2 regions of the Tessaracoccus zhenghani genome follow, and region 2 is predicted to be linked to the other one. Evidence: riboswitches for the same ligand, from Rfam matches in the RefSeq annotation. Region 2 holds a riboswitch; the other holds the start of a gene.
What was found. Region 2 has a riboswitch for cobalamin ahead of ACX1DX_RS01335 (ribonucleoside-diphosphate reductase subunit alpha). Riboswitches for the same ligand answer to the same signal wherever they lie in the genome.

Region 1 (5,723 bases), 1.5 Mb from region 2:
CGCGGGCCGGGCCGTCGAAGCGGAGCGTGGCTCCGACGATGCCGTCGATGGCGTCGGCGTGCCGTCGGGCCGCCGCCGAGTTGGTGATCTGACCGATGACGTTCCCTGAGCCGTCGCCGCGCCCTGAGCCGGCCCCAGCGCTGAGCGCCGGAACGGTCGAACGGCGGACGCCCGGGCCGTCGAGGATGATCACGACGTTGGGCTCCGCCACGTCTGCCGTCAGCGCCTCCTCGGGCGAGAACCAGCGCACCCGTTCGTCGGCTTCCCCCAGCCGTTCGGCGACGACGAAGCGCAACCCCTCGCCAGGGGCGAGCGCCACCGCGATCTCGCGCAGGCCGGTACCCGGCCCGGTGAGCACCGCGACCTTCGGGTGCCTGCGCGCCGCGGCCACGGCGTCGTCGATGGGGCGCCCGTGGGCGGAGACCACGACGGCGTCATCCCAGGGCAGCGCGACGGCGGCGAAGGCGGCCGCCACGGAACTCACCGCCGGCCGCACCGAGAGCTCGAAGCCGTCGGCACGGAGCCGGCGCACGATGCCGTGGAAGCCGGGGTCGCCGCTGGCGATCACCAGCGCGTCGGCGCCGTCCGGCAGGGAGCGCAGCCGCTCCAGCGCCGGGGTCAGCGCGCCGAGCACCACCCGGCGCGGCTCCTCCACACCCAGGGCCTCCAGGTGCCGCCGGCCGCCGACCACCAGCGCCGCCCGCTCGGCCAGCGCAACCGTCTCCGGGGCGAGCTGCCCCAGGTACCCGTGGACGTGGATCATGACAGTTCCTCCGTGACGCCCCGCGTGCCGTGGGCGCGCAGGTCTGCCTGCGCCTGGGGTTCGGCCGCGCGGTACTCGTGCCGGAACCCGGGATGGTAGAGATGCGAGCGGGTACTGAGCGGTCCTTCAGCCAGCGCCGGGCCCACCAGGACGACGGTGTGCTTCCACAGCTTGTGCTCGCGCATCGTCGCCGAGAGTTCGTCGAGTGCGCAGCGCAGCATCATCTCGTCGGGCCAGGTCACGCGGTACCCGACGATGCACGGGGTCTCCGGCGGGTAGCCGCCCGCCAGGAGCTCGTCCTGCAGCACCTTGTTGCGCGCCGCGGACAGGTACAGCGCCATGGTGGCGCCGTGCGCGGCGAACGAGCGCACTGTCTCCTTCGGGGGCATCGGCGTGCGGCCGCCCTCCAGCCTGGTGAGGATCAGCGACTGCGACACCTCCGGCACCGTGATCTCCACCTCCATGCGCGCGGCCGCGGCCGAGAAGGCGGAGATGCCGGGCACGGATTCGAAGTCGAGCCCCAGTTCGCGGATCAGGTCGCGCTGCTCCGCGGTGGCGCCGTAGATGGAGGGGTCGCCGGTGTGCACCCTGGCGACGGTGAGCCCCTCGTCGCGGGCCCGCTCGTAGAGGGGCGCGATGTCCTCCAGCGAGGCGGAAGCGGAATCGATGACCTCGGCCCCCGGTTTCACGCCTGCGACGATGTCGGGATGCACCAGCGAGGACGCCCAGATGACGATGTCGGCCTCCCCGATCACGCGCGCCCCGCGCAGCGTGATGAGATCAGCGGCGCCCGGACCGGCGCCGACGAACACAACCTTGCCGCTCACAGCGCACCGCCCGTCCCCGTGCGGCGCGGCGCGCTCAGCACGGTGGAGAAGTAGGGTGCCCGTTCGTCGTCGGTCAGGTCGTCCAGCGCCACGAGTCGCTGCCCCTCGAGGGACACGTTGACGCCCAGCACGGCGTCGCGCCCCTCCTCCCGGAGCACGCGCACCAGTTCGGGTAGCTTCCGGCCACCCTTGTAGGCGACCACGGTGTCGGCGGCTCCCAACAACTCCCGCACCCGGTCGAGGCCGACGGTGACCGGAACCAGCGCCAGGATCTCCTGCCCCTCCACGAGCGGCGTCTTCGACTCCGCGGCCAGCGCCTGCATCGCTGTGATCCCGGGAATCACCTCCACCTCGACGCCCTGCCGCGACTCCACGACGTGCGCCGCCAGGTACGAGAACGTCGAGTACACCGACGGATCGCCGACGGTGGCGAAGGCCACGCGCTGGGCCCCGCCGTCGAATTCCTCCAGCGCGGCCGACGCGGAGGTGAGCCACGCCTCCTTCCGCCTGTCCGAGACGCCGCTTCGGTCCGCCATGGAGAACGGGATGCGCCGGATCCGCGCGTCGGGCGCGACCTCCGCGACGATCAGCTCAGCGCGGCCCGGACCGTCGCCGGAGGCCTCCGTCGCGGGGACGAGGACGACGTCGGCCGCCCTCAGCGCCAGCGCAGCTTTGATGGTGGTGAGAGTGGGATCTCCTGGGCCGACACCGACGCCGATCAGACGTCGTGGGGCAGGGGTGGGGACGGTGGACACCGTGGCCTCCTGTGGGTTCGCTCGCCCGGACAAAGTGGCCGCGCAGACAGAGTTCCTGACTCACCCGTTAGGGCTCACAGTGGCGGGACCGCCCCGGATTCACACCGGGTTCCTCTGACGCTCTGCGCGTTGGCAGTCATCCTCGCAGACCCCCTTCCGGCGCCGACGGCGGGGTCAGCCGAACGACAGGATGCGCTCCACGTCCGCGTGTTCCTCCAGCGCGTCGGCCACCGCTTCGAGCATCATTTCGCGCCGCTGCGCGAACCCGGGCGCGGCCGACGGCGTCCAGTCACGCCCCGCGGCCTGGGCCACGACGGCGAGCCAGGCCCGGCGAAAGTCGTCTGACTCCAGCGCGCCGTGCCACATGGTGCCCCACGTCTGCCCGACGCGGACGCCGCCGAGGAACTCCTCGCCCCCGGGCGAGGGGCGCATTCGGCCGTGGTGGATCTCGTAGCCCTCCACTGGAATCCCGCGCCACTGACCCTTCGGCCGGCCCAACACCTTCTCCGCCTCGAACCGCACGTCCACCGGGAGGAGCCCCAGACCCGGCACGGGGGTGTCGTCGCCGCTCTCCACCGGGTCGACGATGGCGCGGGCCAGCATCTGGAACCCGCCGCAGATCCCCAGCACCGGCCGCCCGCCCGCCGCCCTCGCGGTCACCGCCTCGGCCAGGCCGGTCTCGCGCAGCCACGCCAGGTCGTGCAGCGTGGCCCGCGACCCCGGCAGCACCGCCAGGTCCGCCGCGGCCACCTCTGCGGGATTCGTCGTCACGCTCACGTGCACCCCCGGTTCCGCAGCCAGGGCGTCCACGTCCGTCGCGTTGGAGATGCGCGGCATCCGGATCACGGCGACGGTGAGCCCGCCGTCGGCCTTCTCCTCGCCGCGCCACCGGGCCACCTCCAAGGCGTCCTCGCCGTCGACCCACATGCCAGGCAGCCACGGCACCACGCCGAAGTTGGGCAGGCCGCACCGGCGGGTGAGTTCGTCCAGCCCCGGGTCCAGGACGGCCTGGTCGCCGCGGAACTTGTTGATGAGGTAGCCGGCCAGGAGCGCCCGGTCCTCGGTGTCGAGCAGGGCCCAGGTGCCGTAGATGGAGGCGAGGACGCCGCCGCGGTCGATGTCGCCGACGAGCAGCACGGGCAGGGTGAAGGCCCTGGCCAGGCCCATGTTGGTGTAGTCGCCCGCGCGGAGGTTGATCTCGGCCGGGGAGCCGGCGCCCTCGCAGATCACCAGGTCGTGCCGGGCCGCGAGCTCGCGGTACGCGTCATGCGCGGCTTGCGCCAAGAGCCGCCGTCCGGTGGCGTACTCCCCCGCCCGCAGTTCGCCCGCTGGTTGGCCGCGGAGGATGACGTGCGCGCGCCGGTCGCTGCCCGGCTTCAGCAGCACTGGATTCATCGCGGTCGACGGCGTGACCCCGGCCGCGATGGCCTGCAGGTATTGCGCGCGGCCGATCTCGCCGTCGGCCACCACCATGGAGTTGTTGCTCATGTTCTGGGCCTTGAACGGCACCACGTCGATGCCCCGCCGCCGCGCCGCTCGGCACAGCCCGGCGGTGATCAGCGACTTCCCCGCATCCGACGACGTGCCCGCCACCAGGAAACTCATCGCCGCCCCCTCCTCAGCAGGGCGAACCCCGCCGCCAGAGCCGTCGCCGCGCCGGTCACGAGCGTGACCAGCTGCGCCGCCTTGCGCACCTCACACGCGCCCGGTCGGGGCCCGTCGCCGAGCCGCCCCCGCTCCTCCACGCGATTGGCGTACACGTTGCGCCCGCCCAACTGCACGCCGATGGCGCCGGCCCAGGCGGCCTCGCACCAACCGCCGTTGGGCGAGGGGTGGTTGCCCGCGTCGCGCAGCGTGATGGCCCAGGCGCGCCGGGCCCAGCCGCCGACCGCGGGAGCGAGCGCCGCACCCAGCACCCCGGTGAGGCGTGCCGGCAGGAGGTCCAAGGCGTCGTCCAGCTTCGCCGACGCCGTGCCGAAGCGGCCGTAGCGCTCGTCGCGGCGCCCCACCATGGCGTCGAGCGTGTTGACGGCCCGGTGCGCCAGCAGGCCGGGGACGCCCAGCAGGGCTCCCCAGAACAGCGAGGCGACGGCGGAATCCGCCGTGTTCTCCGCCATGGATTCGACGGTGGCGCGGGCCAGTTCCGGCGCGTCGAGCTGGGCGGCGTCGCGGCCGCAGAGGTTGGGCAGCTGCGCGCGGGCGCGGGCGAGGTCGCCGATCTCCAGGCTGTCGGCCATCGTGTCGCCCTCGCGGGTGAGGCTGCGGGCGCCGAGCACGGCCCAGGTGGCGAGCGCCGTGGCAGCGGTGTGGAGCACGGGGTGCCGGCGGGTGAGCCGCTCGGCCGCGGCCCCCAGCGCCACGACGGGCGCCACCGTCGCCGTCGTGTAGACCGCCCCGGCGGCGACGGTGTCGTCGTAGAGGGCGCCTTCGGCCCGGGCGGCGAAGGAGCCGAACCAGGCCACCGGGTGGTGGCGCCGGGGGTCGCCGACGATCTGGTCGGCGAGCACGCCGAGAGCGAGGCCGAGAGCTCTGGAGATCACGGGGGAAGGCTATCGGGCCAGGTTGTGGGTGCGGACCTCGCCGTTGCCGAACTCGTGCCATTCGACGCTGCGGTGGTCCCGGCCGTCGAGCACTGCGAGCAGGATCCGCAGCGTGTCGCCGTGCGAGACGAGCACCACCTCACCGTCGACGTCCGGCAGCCCCGCCATGAAGATCGTGAGGCGCTCGTGCACGTCGCGCACCGATTCGCCGCCGCCCCAGCGCACCTCCGAGATGTGGACGCCGTCGGGCACCGGCTCCTCGATGAGGTCGTCGTAGCTGAGCCCCTCGAGCCGGCCGAGGCCCTGCTCGCGGAGCGCCGGTGTCGCCTGGACGGGCACGCCCAGCGCGCGGGACACGGCGTCGGCGGTCTGCAGCGCGCGCACCTGGTCCGAGGACCAGATGGCGGAGACCGGCCTGCCGGCGAGCAGCTCGGCGACCGACGCGGCCTCGGCATGGCCCTGCTCGGTCAGCGGCACGTCGGGGGTCTGGCCCTGGAGCCGGCGCTCCAGGTTCCAGGCGGACTGCCCGTGCCGCACCAGATGAAGAATCACGCCGGTGAGTCTAGGGTGAACGCATGAGAGACGCCGTGGACGACCTGATCTGGGACGAGGCCCCCAAGGAGGCCGGAGCGATAGCCATCCTGGACGCGCCCGCGCTCGTGGAGGACGCGCTCACCATCGCCGATGACGTGCGGGTCTTCTGCGACGACTGGCGCGACGCCGCGTCGGTGGCCCCGGAGTACCTGGTGGCCAACCCCGACGACCTCGGCGGCGTCGACCTGGCGCTCGCCCGCCTCCCCAAGAGCCTCTCGGCGCTGGACCACCACGCGGCCGTGGT
Region 2 (5,723 bases):
ACGACACGCACCACCCGGTGCGACGGTTTTTCATGATGTGTGGAACAATGAGCGAAGGTCATGGCGCCGCCCGGTGCCACCCTGAGGCAGTGAGACTGCACCGCGGCACAATTCTTCCGCGACTGCTCGCCGGCCTCAGAGGATCAGAGTCTTACGGCACAGCCCGCTGTGCCCGGTCCGCGCCAAGTGCGCGTAAGGAGCCGCATGCTCACATCAGAGAACAATGATCAAGTGACGCCGGAAAGCGCCGCCCCCGCCCCCACGCAGCGCCGCCGTCGCGCTGCCTCCCGCCCCGCTGGTGCCCCGAAGGTCGCCCCGGAAGCGCAGGTCGAGGCCCCGGCCGCCGCCCCCCAGAGCACCACCCCCCAGGCCACTCCTGAGGCCGCCCCCGCCGCTTCCCAGCCGGTCGCACCCGAGGCCGCCCCTGAGGCCGCGAGCGAAGCGCCCGCCGAGGACCTGGCGCCCAAGCGTCGCCGCGCCTCGACGAAGCCCACCACCCGCACCACCACCACCCGTCGCCGCAAGGTCGACGTGGAGCCGAAGGCCGAGGGCAGTGAGCCGGCGGAGTCGCCTCAGGCCGAGGCCGCCCAGCCCGAGGTCGTCCAGCCCGACGCCCCCGTCGCCGAGAAGCGGCCCGCCCGTCGCCGCGCCACGCGCAGCACCGCGGCCGCCGCCCCCTCGGAGGCCCCGAGCTCGCCCGCCGAGACCGCCACCGAAGCCGTCGAGTCCGCACCCGAAGCCCAGCCCGTACAGGCCGAGGCCCCGGCGCCCGTCGAGGCGCCTGCCGAGTCCGCCCAGCCCGCCCGTCGTCGGCGCGCCACCCGCAAGGCCGCGGCCCCCGAGGCTGCACCCACCGCGGAGGCCACCGTCGCACCCGAGGCTGACGCCGAGCCCGAGCCCGAGCCGCAGCGCGAGCCCGCCGCCCTGGGCCGCGGCCGCCAGTCACGCGCCCTCGGCCGCCGCGCTGAGGCGCGCGCCATCGAGAGCACCCCGACCCCCGAGGTCGCCGAAGAAGCTGAGGCGCCCCAGGAGGAAGCTGCTGCTCCCCGCGAGGAGACCCCCCGCGAAGAGGCTGCGCCCAGGGGGCGCCGTCGTCGGGTGAGCCGCCCGGCCGCAGCGCCTGAGCGTCGCGGCACCGCCGCAGATCCCGACGAAGACCCCATCGCCGCCGCGCTCCGTGCGGCCGAGGAGATCGCAGAGGCCCGCAAGGCTGTGCTGAGCGACCCCTTCATGACCGCCGCCGCCCGCGACGCGCAGCTGGCCGCCCTGGCCGGCGCGATCGCGGCGGATTCGGCACTGGCCGAAACCGCGGACGACGAGGCTGAGGACGAGGACGAGGACGAGGACGACGAGGAAACCGTCGACACCGAAGCCGATACCGACACCGACGAGTCCGAGACCCAGGACGACGAAACCTCCGACGACGATTCCGACGAGGAATCCGATGAGGACTCGGTAGACGACGACCGTCCCACGCGTCGCCGCCGTCGCCGTGGTGGCCGTCGCCGCCGTCGTGGTGGTCGGGCGGATTCGGAGGGCGACGACGACTCGTCCGACGAATCCGACGACGATGACACCGACGCCGCTGATTCGGACGAGCACGCCGACAGCCCCGAGTCGGCCGACGATGCGGATGGCGAAGGCGTCACAGTGCGCCGTCGTCGTCGTCGTCGCCGTCGCAACGGAGAGTCCTCGGGTGAAACCGGTCACGAGGACGAGGTCACGGGCATCGAAGGCTCGACCCGCATGGAGGCCAAGCGGCAGCGCCGCAAGGAGTCCCGCGCCGCAGGCCGTCGCCGCGCACCCATCCTCAGCGAGGCCGAGTTCCTGGCCCGCCGCGAACAGGTGGACCGCAAGCTCGTGATCCGCCAGTCGGAGGACTACACGCAGCTGGCCGTCGTCGAGGACGGCATCCTCGTGGAGCACTACGTGGACAAGGCCTCGGCCGCGTCGCTCATCGGCAACGTCTACGTCGGCAAGGTCCAGAACGTCCTGCCCAGCATGGAGGCCGCGTTCATCGACATCGGCCGTGGCCGCAACGCCGTGCTCTACGCCGGCGAGGTGGACTGGGACGCCTTCCAGGTCAGCGGCGAGAACCGCAAGGTCGAGAACGTCCTGAAGTCCGGCCAGTCCGTTCTGGTGCAGGTCACCAAGGACCCGGTCGGAGCGAAGGGTGCGCGCCTCACCGGCCACATCTCCCTGCCGGGCCGCTACATCGTGTACTCACCGGGTGGCCACCTCTCCGGCATCTCGCGCAAGCTGCCGGACACCGAGCGCAACCGCCTGCGCGGCATCCTCAGCTCGCTGATCTCGGACAACGAGTCGGTCATCGTGCGCACCGCCGCCGAGGGCATTCCGGAGGACGAGCTCGTCCGCGACGTGAACCGCCTGAAGGCGCAGTGGGAGGTCATCGAGAAGGCGTCCAAGAAGGGCAGTGCCCCGCAGGCGCTGTACTCGGAGCCGGACCTGACCCTGCGGATCGTGCGTGACCTCTTCACCGAAGACTTCGGCCAGCTCATCGTCCAGGGCGATGGTGGCCCGGAGGACTCCTACGACGCCATCGCGGCCTACGTGTCACACGTGGCCCCGCACCTGGCTGAGCGCCTCGAGCGCTTCGAGGTGGGGGATGACGGCAAGGACATCTTCGCGAAGTTCAAGATCGACGAGCAGATCGCCAAGGCGCTCGATCGCAAGGTGTTCCTCCCATCCGGTGGTTCGCTCGTCATCGACCGCACCGAGGCCATGACTGTCATCGACGTGAACACCGGCCGCTTCACCGGCGCCGGGGGCAACCTCGAGGCCACGGTCACCAGCAACAACCTGGAGGCTGCGGAAGAGATCGTGCGCCAACTCCGGCTGCGTGACCTGGGCGGCATGATCGTCATCGACTTCATCGACATGGTGTTGCCCAGCAACCGCGACCTCCTGCTGCGCAGGCTCGTCGAGTGCCTGAGCCGTGACCGGACGCGGCACCAGGTCTCGGAGGTCACCAGCCTGGGTCTGGTGCAGCTCACGCGCAAGCGCATCGGCACCGGCCTGCAGGAAGCCTTCACCGAGCCGTGCGAGCATTGCGACGGCGCCGGGTACCACCGCTTCGAAGAGCCGGTGGATTCGCAGGCGCCGTCCGACGGTGGCGAGCGCAAGGGTGGCAGCGGGCGCCGACGCGGTGGCCGCGGCCGCTGATCAGGCCATGAGGGGGCGGGTGACGATGTGTCACCCGCCCCTTTCGCATTCCCAATATATGGTGTTTACATCCGTGTGATTCACCAGATATGGTTGCGGCAACGCAAGGTTCCGCCAACCGCAGGGTTGTCGGCTAAGAGGGAATCCGGTGCAAATCCGGAACTGTCCCGCAGCGGTAAGTGAGAACGACCGCCGTCATCAGCACTGGGTGATCCCCGGGAAGCGACGGCCAGTAGGTGGCTCAGGAGTCCGAAGACCTGCCTGCGTGGCCCCGCATCCGCGGGGTCCGGTTCGAGAGCCGCGTGGAAACGGCCCGTACGCAGGATCGTGTTTCGCGCATTCTCGAACTCCCCATCGAGTGCGAGGAAACACCCATGTCCATCCGTGTGCGCAAACGTGACGGCTCCCTGGTCCCCTACGACGGCGCCGAAGTCGCCGCCTCCATCTCCGACGCCGCCCGGGGCCTCGACGACGACCTCACGCGGGCCGTCCAGCTCCGCTCCGAGGTGGAGATCACCCTCTTCGACCAGATCACCACCGAAGAACTCGACGAGGCCGTCATCCAGGTGGCGCTGGCCAACGTCAAGGACGACCCGGCCTTCGACACCATCGCCGCCAGATTGCTGGTCAAGCACATCTACAAGCTGGTCTTCGGTGACACCCACGACCTGTTCGGCGACGGCGGCCCGGAGACCATCCGCCAACTCCACGTGGCCCACTTCGCCCCGACGATCGCCAAGGCTGTCGGGAGCGGGCTGCTCGATGCCCGGCTCGCCGAGCTGTTCGATCTGGAGGCGCTGGCTCTCGCCCTGCGCCCCGAGCGCGACGACCTCCTGCGCCACATCGGGGTGACCACCATGCGCAACCGCTACCTGCTGGCCGGTGAGCACCGTCGCCCGCTCGAGGTGCCGCAGTTCTTCTGGATGCGCGTGGCGATGGGGCTCAGCCTGAACGAGGCCGACCCCACTGCGGTGGCGCTGGAGCTGTACGAGGCGATGAGCAGGCTGCGCTACCTCGCGGCCGGCTCCACCCTGGCCAATGCCGGCACCAGCTACGCACAGCTGTCCAACTGTTTCGTGATGCAGATGGAGGACGAGATCGAGCACATCGGCAAGTCCGTGCGCGACGTGATGTGGCTGACGAAGGGCACCGGCGGCATCGGGTTGTCGGTGTCGAAGCTGCGCTGCGAGGGGTCCCCGATCCGGTCCAACCAGACGACCTCCACCGGCCCCATCCCGTTCATGCACACCATCGACTCGACGCTGCGGGCGGTGTCGCGCGGCGGGAAGAAGTTCGGTGCGCTGTGCTTCTACATGGAGAACTGGCACCTCGACTTTCCCCAGTTCCTCGACCTGAAGCAGAACTCGGGGGACCCGTACCGCCGCGTCCGCACCGCCAACACCGCCGTGTGGATCAGTGACGAGTTCATGAAGCGGGTGGCCGACGACGCCGACTGGTACCTGTTCGACCCGCTGGACACGCCGGACCTCGTCGAGCTCTACGGTGCCGCGTTCTCCGCCCGCTACGGCCAGTACGTCGCGATGGCTGAGGCGGGCGAGCTGCGCCGTTTCCGGAAGATCGGGGCGCGGGAGCAGTACCGCCAGATCCTGGTGACCCTGCAGACGACCTCGCACCCGTGGCTCACGTGGAAGGACACCATCAACACCCGCGCGCTGAACAACAACACCGGCACCATCCACCTGTCCAACCTCTGCACCGAAATCTGCCTGCCGCAGGACGTCGACAACATCGCGGTGTGCAACCTGGCGTCGGTGAACCTCGCCCGGCACCTCGTCGGGCTCGGGTTCGACTGGGACAGGCTGGCTGCCACCGTGCGCACGGCGGTGCGACAACTGGACAACCTGGTCGATATCACCATCTCGTCGGTGGGCGAGGCAGAGCGCGCCAACCGCGACAACCGTGCCGTCGGTCTGGGCGTGATGGGCTTCACCGATGTGCTCGAGAAGCTGGGCCACGCCTACGACTCGGAGGCCGCCTATGAGCTCATCGACGAGGTGATGGAGTTCATCAGCTGGCATGCGATCGACGCCTCCTGTGACCTGTCCCGCGAGCGCGGCCCCTACCGCAATTTCGTGGGCTCCCGCTGGTCCCAGGGGTGGGTACCCATCGACTCGCTCGACGCCCTCGAGGAGGACCGGGGCGTGCGCGTCACCGTGGACCGGACGCAACGCATGGACTGGCACGCGCTGCGGGCCAAGGTCCGCGGGGGCATCCGCAACGCCACGTTGCTGGCGATCGCGCCCACCGCCTCCATCGGGCTGGTCGCCGGTACCACTCCCGGCATCGATCCCCAGTTCTCGCAGTTGTTCAGCCGGGCCACGTCGTCCGGCAAGTTCCTGGAGGTCAACCGCAACCTCGTGGACGACCTCAAGGCCCTGGGCCTGTGGGAGGAGGTGCGCGACGACCTCCTACGCAGTCAGGGCGACCTCAGCGTGCTGCCCACGGTGCCGGCCCACCTGAAGGCCACCTACCGGACGAGCTTCCAGGTGGACCCCGCAGCCTACGTGCAGGTGGCGGCC

Region 1: linked by a shared signal. The riboswitch ahead of cobI (precorrin-2 C(20)-methyltransferase) and the one ahead of ACX1DX_RS01335 (ribonucleoside-diphosphate reductase subunit alpha) in region 2 are both predicted to bind cobalamin.

What each region holds. Positions count from the first base shown of each region.
Region 1 covers NZ_CM137275.1:1,732,818-1,738,540, forward strand. Annotated here, with positions in the region: gene cobJ (precorrin-3B C(17)-methyltransferase) at 1-763, opposite strand, end outside; gene cobM (precorrin-4 C(11)-methyltransferase) at 760-1,590, opposite strand; gene cobI (precorrin-2 C(20)-methyltransferase) at 1,587-2,345, opposite strand; cobalamin riboswitch at 2,374-2,504, opposite strand; gene ACX1DX_RS08375 (cobyric acid synthase) at 2,520-3,950, opposite strand; gene ACX1DX_RS08380 (cobalamin biosynthesis protein) at 3,947-4,885, opposite strand; gene ACX1DX_RS08385 (histidine phosphatase family protein) at 4,895-5,437, opposite strand; gene ACX1DX_RS08390 (class I SAM-dependent methyltransferase) at 5,461-5,723, shown strand, end outside.
Region 2 covers NZ_CM137275.1:265,507-271,229, forward strand. Annotated here, with positions in the region: gene ACX1DX_RS01325 (TIGR03936 family radical SAM-associated protein) at 1-1, shown strand, start outside; gene ACX1DX_RS01330 (Rne/Rng family ribonuclease) at 205-3,183, shown strand; cobalamin riboswitch at 3,272-3,462, shown strand; gene ACX1DX_RS01335 (ribonucleoside-diphosphate reductase subunit alpha) at 3,558-5,723, shown strand, end outside.